DNA from 2 places in the Dietzia sp. IN118 genome. Region 2 is predicted to be linked to the other one. Evidence: riboswitches for the same ligand, from Rfam matches in the RefSeq annotation. Region 2 holds a riboswitch; the other holds the start of a gene.
What was found. A riboswitch is a leader RNA that binds a small molecule or an ion and turns the genes downstream of it on or off. The one in region 2 is predicted to bind cobalamin.

Region 1 (3,401 bases), on a different contig from region 2:
GGCGCTGCATGAAGAACGTCTGGATGGCGCTGGCGAACGCCGCCACGGCGACGCCGGCGAGGATGATGACCACCTCGCTGCGTCCACCGCCGACACTGCGGCCCAGCGTGTAGGTGGCCAGCACCGCGATCATGCCGCCGGCGAACGCGGCGGGCGGCACCATCGCCGAGCCCATCGCGCCGCCCACGACGATCGCCAGGGTGGCGCCCAGCCCCGCCCCGCTGGACACCCCGAGCAGGTACGGGTCGGCGAGCGGGTTGCGGAACACGCCCTGGTAGGTGGCCCCGGCGATCGCGAGCATCGCGCCGACGATCGCGCCCAGCACCACGCGTGGGATGCGGATCTCCCAGAGGATGACCTGCTGACGTTCGGTGAACCCCGAGTTGATGTCGACGAGCGGCAGCCGGCCCACCAGTTCGAGCACCACGCCGCCCGGGGTGAGGCCGGCCGGGCCGATGAGGGTGCCGAGCAGGACCGCCGCGGCCAGCAACAGCGTCGCCCCGCCCAGCACGAGGGCGCGGCGGGGCGACGGGCGGGTCACGAGGCGGGCTGGTTCGCGGGGCTCTCCGCGGTCTCCGGCGCGGCGTCGGGCACCGCGGTGACGATCGCGGCGACCTCGCGCATGAAGTCCACGATGCGCGGGCCCCAGCGGCTGGCGAGGTCCTCGTCCACCACGTGGACCCGGTCCTCGCGCACGGCGGTGAGCCCGTCCCAGCCCGGTCGCTCGGCCACGACCTCGGGCGTGATGCCGCAGCACTGGCCGTCGGCGAGGAACACCAGGTCCGGGTCGGCCTCGAGGATGAGTTCCTCGGACAGCTGCGGGTAGGGGTTGTCGCCCGTGGCGATCGAGGTCAGGCCGAGCAGGGAGTAGATCTCGCCGACGTAGGTGTCGTCGGTGACGGTGTAGTAGGTGTCGTCGAGTTCGTGGAAGTACGTCAGCGGCGTCTCGCGCTCCGGCACGGAGGCGACGATCTCGTCGATCTCGCTCTGCATCCGCGACACGAGTTCGGCGGCCTCGCCGATGTGCCCGGTGGCCGCCCCGACCTGCTCGAGCTGGGTGTAGGTGTCGTCGAGGGTCTGCGCGGCGGGCAGCTGCAGCACCTCGACGCCGGAGCGTTCGAGGCCGGCCACGATGTCCCCGGTGTCGTCGGTGAGCACGACGAGGTCCGGCGCGTATCCCAGGATCGCCTCGAGGTTGGGCGTGTACCCGGACAGGTCGGTGACCGGGGCGTCGGAGGGGAAGTCGGACCGCTCGTCGACCGCCACGACGCTGTCCCCGGCGCCGACGGCGTAGAGCATCTCGGTGGTGGTGGGGGCCAGCGACACGATCGCCTGCGGTTCCTCCGCCGCGGCGGAGGTCTGGTCGGCCGGGGCCGGCTCGTCGCCGCCGGTGCCGCTGCCGCTGCACGCGGTGGCGACCAGCGCCAGGGCGGCCAGGGGGGCGAGCAGCAGCGAGCGGGCTCGTGGATGGTGCATGGCATCCTCCGTGATTCGGAGGAAGAAAACAGCTCGGGCCGCGGCCTGGGCCGCTGCACGCGACCGTCCTTCGTCCGAGGTCAGTACGTACGGCTGCCGCGGAACCGGCCGACCTGGCTCGCCCGTCCTGAGACGGGATCACAGTTGCGGGACAGCGTCGGATTCGCACCGACTTCCGCCGAGTTGCCGCGGGGTCCGACGCTGGTGGCCGGACCCGTCGAGGGTATCCCACCCGTCGTCGCGTCCGCCCATCCCATACATCCGCTGTCGCCCCTGTCCGAGCCGTCCCCGCGCCTGGCCGGGGCGGGGCGAGGTCACGCGGAGCTGGTGACGACGGTCGGGGAGGATGGATCGCGATACCTGTCGGCAGTGGGAGAGGACCGTGGAGATGACGACGACGACGAGTTCTGCAGGCGAGGGGCCTTCGGCCGCGGATCTGCGCGAGCAGGGTTTCGCGACCAGGCGCGAGGTGATGAGCGACGACTTCGTCGACCGGGCCATGGACCGGGCTGTCGGGACGGAGTCGGAGGCGATCCAGCACGTGGTCGCAGAGAACGTGTGGGGCAACATCTGGAACCGGCCCGGGTTGGACCGACGGGATCGCAGCCTGCTTAATATCGGGATGCTCGTGGCACTGCGCGCGGACGCCGAGCCGGCGGGGCATGTACGCGGCGGGTTGACCAACGGGTTGACCCGCGAGGAGATCACCGAGGCGGTCATACACGCCTCGGAGTACTGCGGCGCGCCGGCGGCCCTCGCGGCGACGAGGACCGTCCAGACCGTCTTCGACGACCTCGACGGGTGATCGCCCACACGGCCCAAGGACGTCATGGACGTCAGGTAGTCTCGACACGAGAGTGACAGACGCCACCCCTCGATCAAGGAGCCCCTCATGAAGAGCACGATGATGCCGGAGCAGTTGAACATCAGCACGATCCTGCAGTTCGGTGCGACCGTCCACTCCGATGCGGTCGTCACCACCTGGACCGATCAGGGACCACGGAAGATCACCTACGGCGATCTGGGCAAGCACGCCGCGCAGCTGGCCAACGCGCTGCGTTCCCTGGGGGTCGACGGTGACCAGCGGGTCGCCACATTCCAGTGGAACAACTCCGAGCACTTGGAGGCCTACCTCGCGATCCCGTCCATGGGCGCCGTGCTGCATCCGCTGAACATCCGGCTGTTCCCGGACCAGCTCGAGTTCGTGGCCAACCACGCAGAGGACAAGGTCGTGATCGTCGACCCGAGCCTCGTCCCGCTCCTGCAGCCGCTCCTGCCCCGGTTCTCGACGGTCGAGCACGTCATCGTCACCGGTGGGGGCGCCGCGAACCTCGAGGCTCCCGAGGGCATCCAGGTGCACGACTACGACGCGCTCCTCGCCGCCCAGCCCACCGAGTTCGATTGGCCGGAGGTCGACGAGAACTCCGGCGCCGCGATGGCCTACACCTCGGGCACCACCGGCGACCCGAAGGGCGTCGTCTACTCGCACCGGTCGATCTACCTCCACTCGATGCAGGTGTGCATGTCCGACGGCATGGACATCTCGCTCGACGACAACGTGCTGGCGATCGTGCCGATGTTCCACGCCATGTCGTGGGGCCTGCCGTACGCCGCGTTCATGGTGGGCGCCTCGCTGCTCATGCCGGAGCGTTTCCTACAGCCCGAGCCGCTGGCCGCGATGATCGCCTCCGAGCGTCCGACGCTGGCCGCCGCCGTCCCCACGATCTGGCAGGCAGTGGACGCGTACAGCGTGGACCACCCCATCGACATGTCGAGCTTCCGTGCGGTCGTCGTGGGCGGCAGCTCGTGCCCGCCGGAGCTGATCCGCAAGTTCCGGGACAAATACGGGATCAACATCGTCCACGCGTGGGGCATGACCGAGACCTCGCCCATCGGCACCCTGTCCCGCCCGAAGGCCTCCCTGC
Region 2 (3,401 bases):
CCACCAGCTCGACCTGCTGGCCCTGGTCCGCGCCACGGACACCACGGTGATCGCGGCCCTGCACGATCTCACCCTGGCGGCCACGTTCTGCGACCATCTGATCGTGTTGTCCGGTGGGCGACTCGTGACCGGCGGCGCGCCCCACGAGGTGCTCACCGCCGACCTGATCCGGGAGGTGTACGGAGTGGAGGCCGAGGTGACCCATGACGGGCGGGGGGCGCATGTCCGCTATCTCGCGCGCTGACCCCCACCCGCACCGCGCGTCGTGCACGCGCCGCCGCGGTGACGGGTACGCGCTTGCCGCCCGCGCGGCGGGCATCGCGGCGGGGTTCGCCCTCGATCGCCTCGTCGGCGACCCACGACGGTTCCACCCCGTCGCGGGCTTCGGCCGGGTCGCGCTCGCCGTGGAGTCGCGACTCCTGCGGCCCGGCCGGACGCCCAACGCGCAGCGGGCGGCGGGCCTGCTGTTCACCGGCGTCCTCGTGGGGGGCACCGCCGCTGCGGTGACGGTCGTCCGCCGTCTGGCCGGGAGGAACCTCGCGGCGGCCGTGGTGTGGGACGCGGCCGTGGTGTGGTCATGCCTGGGCGGGTCCTCGTTGCTCGCGGTCGCGCGGCGGCAGGGTGACCTGCTCGCCCGGGGCGATCACGCGGGTTCCCGGGACCTGTTGCCGTGGTTGTGCGGACGGGATCCGGCCGCGCTCGGCCCGGAGGATCTCGCGCGAGCGGTCGTCGAGTCGGTCGCGGAGAACACCTCCGATGCGGCGGTGGCGACGCTGTTCTGGGCCGCGGTGGCGGGTTCGCCCGGCGCCGCCGTCCACCGCGCGGCCAACACGCTCGACGCGATGGTGGGTCACCGTTCGGAGCGGTACCGCCACTTCGGCACCGCCGCGGCGCGGCTCGACGACGTGCTGGGGTTCCTGCCGGCCCGGGGGGCCGGCGCGCTCGGGGTGGTCTGCGCCCCGACCGTGGGCGGGAGTCCCGCCGGGGCCCTGCGGGCGTGGCTCCGTGATGCGCGGGCGCACCCGAGCCCGAACGCCGGGGTCGTCGAGGCCGTGTGCGCGGGAGCGCTCGGGGTCAGGCTCGGCGGGCCCACGCCGTACCCGTACGGCGTGGAGGACCGGGCGGTCCTCGGTGACGGCCGGTCGGTCCGGGCCGACGACATCCGCCGCGCGGTTCTGCTGCACGACCGCGTCCAGCTGGCCACCGCCGCGATGGCCGTGCTGGGTGTGGTCGTGCGTCGCGCCGTCCTCGGGCGTCGCCGGGCCACGAAGCGCGGGTGGTCGGCTCCGCCGAGCCGGGGTACCTGCACCGCACGCGGACGCGGTGTGCCTATCCTGAGGGCGTACTGCTGACATCCGGAACGAGCAGGGGAAGACCGGTGGGAATCCGGCGCTGACCCGCAACGGTGTGTGGCCACTTTCGTGTCCGCGAGCCCGATTACCTGCCCGGATGTTCGCGACTCCGAGTACATCGCCGAGGTCTGCGATCCGGGGTCCTGTCAGGTGACGTGGTGTCGTCGTCGACTCCTACCCTCCTGCGGGTCTCACGTGTCGTCGACCGCACGACACGATCCGAGGACTGATCATGTTCCGTCGCCACCCCAGAATCACGCTCGCCACCCTCCTCGTCGCGGGGGTCGCCCTCACCGGCTGCTCCCGCGGCGAGGCGCTCGCGGAAGGCGGCCCGGTCGAGTCGTTCGCCGACCCTGTGACCGTCACCAACTGTGAGCGCGAGACCACCTACACCGCTGCGCCCCGGCGCATCATCTCGATGAATGACCACGTCACCGAGACCCTCATCCAGATGGGGGCCGGCGACCGGATCGTCGGCATGGGCTACGGCGAGCAGGACGATGTCCTGCCGGAGGTCGCCGAGCAGTTCGAGGCCATTCCGTCCCTCTCGGAGGAGTACCCCACCTGGGAGCAGATCGTGGACCTCGAGCCGGACCTCGTGGTGGCCGGGATGCGCAGCGCCTTCGACGACAAGGAAGGCCGCAGCCGCGACGCCCTCGAGGCCGCGGGGATCAACACCTTCCTGTTCTCCGAGTACTGCGGAGAAGGCTTCGGCGACCTGTCGATGCTCGAGACCGACTTCTCCCAGCTCGGCCGGATCCTCGACGTCGAGCCGGGGGCACGGGACCTCACGGACCGGATCTCCGCCGAGATGAGGGAGGTCCGAGAGACGCTCGATGCGTCGGGTGCCACCGGCACCCCCACGTTCTTCTACGACGGCGGCGAATCAGAACCGACGACGATCGGCGGCGTGGGCATCGGACAACTGATCGGCGAGTACGCGGGCGCGGACAACATCTTCTCCGAGGGCGACCGCCCCTATCTCACGTCCACATGGGAGATCCTGGGCGAGCGTCAGCCCGAGGCGATCGTGGTACTCGACTACGGCGCCACCAGCGCGGAGGACAAGATCGCCTACCTGCGCGCGCAGCCCATCATGTCCACGACGCCGGCAATCCGTGAGAACCGCATCGTGGTGGTCCCGCTGTCCGACTTCTTCGAGAGCTCGCGGATGACGACCTCCACCGAGACCATCGCCCGTGAGCTGCACCCGCACGCGTTCGGGCAGTGACATGACGACCGTCGCCGAGAACACCGGCGGGCGCGTTGACCGCGCCGGCACGGGCATCGATCCCCGCCCCGGCTCCGGGCGCATCGCCGATGCCCCGCCCACCGGGCGGCGGTCGCTGTGGCTCATCTGCCTCCCGCTCGTGGCGGTGCTCGCGATGACGATCGCGGCCGGGGTCTCCCTGGGCTCGGTGTCCATCCCGATCGGGGACGTGTGGGCGATCGTCGCGCACCGACTGGCGCCGGGGGTCTTCGACCCGTGGTGGACCGACGCCCGCGAGGCGATCGTCCTCGAGTCGCGACTGCCCCGGGCGCTCATGGCGGCGGCCGTGGGCGCGTCGCTGGCCGTGGCGGGTGGCGTCGCCCAGGCGGTCACCCGCAATCCGCTCGCCGACCCGTATCTGCTCGGTGTCTCCTCGGGCGCGGGCTTCGGCGTCGTGGTGCTCACGGTCCTCGGCGTGGGCGCCGGGATGTGGGGCGTGTCCACCCTGCCGATCGCGGCGTTCCTCGGCGCGCTGCTCCCGCTGGCGGGCGTCGTCCTGGTGGCCCGCCGCGCCCATGATACGACCGCCATCGTGCTGGTCGGGGCGGCCATGACGATGGTGTTCGGTGCGCTCAACACGTTCACGTTGCTGGTCCTCGGCGACGACCATCAACTCGGTACCGTCATGCGCTGGCTGGCGGGCGGGTTCGGTGACGCCGGGTGGACCATGCTGTGGGCGCCCGTGGCTATCCTCGCCGTCGCCGGCACGGTGGTGATGCTGTGCAGCCGCCACCTCGACCTGCTTCTCACCGGTGACGACGGCGCCACCGCGATGGGCG

Region 1: linked by a shared signal. The riboswitch ahead of Q2K20_RS16815 (ABC transporter substrate-binding protein) and the one ahead of Q2K20_RS10370 (ABC transporter substrate-binding protein) in region 2 are both predicted to bind cobalamin.

Annotation. Positions count from the first base shown of each region.
Region 1 is NZ_JAUMSR010000002.1:279,338-282,738, forward strand. Features, by position in the region: gene Q2K20_RS16810 (FecCD family ABC transporter permease) at 1-541, opposite strand, end outside; gene Q2K20_RS16815 (ABC transporter substrate-binding protein) at 538-1,476, opposite strand; cobalamin riboswitch at 1,565-1,709, opposite strand; gene Q2K20_RS16820 (carboxymuconolactone decarboxylase family protein) at 1,865-2,281, shown strand; gene Q2K20_RS16825 (long-chain fatty acid--CoA ligase) at 2,369-3,401, shown strand, end outside.
Region 2 is NZ_JAUMSR010000001.1:2,153,361-2,156,761, forward strand. Features, by position in the region: gene Q2K20_RS10360 (ABC transporter ATP-binding protein) at 1-244, shown strand, start outside; gene Q2K20_RS10365 (cobalamin biosynthesis protein) at 222-1,352, shown strand; cobalamin riboswitch at 1,322-1,464, shown strand; gene Q2K20_RS10370 (ABC transporter substrate-binding protein) at 1,585-2,583, shown strand; gene Q2K20_RS10375 (FecCD family ABC transporter permease) at 2,585-3,401, shown strand, end outside.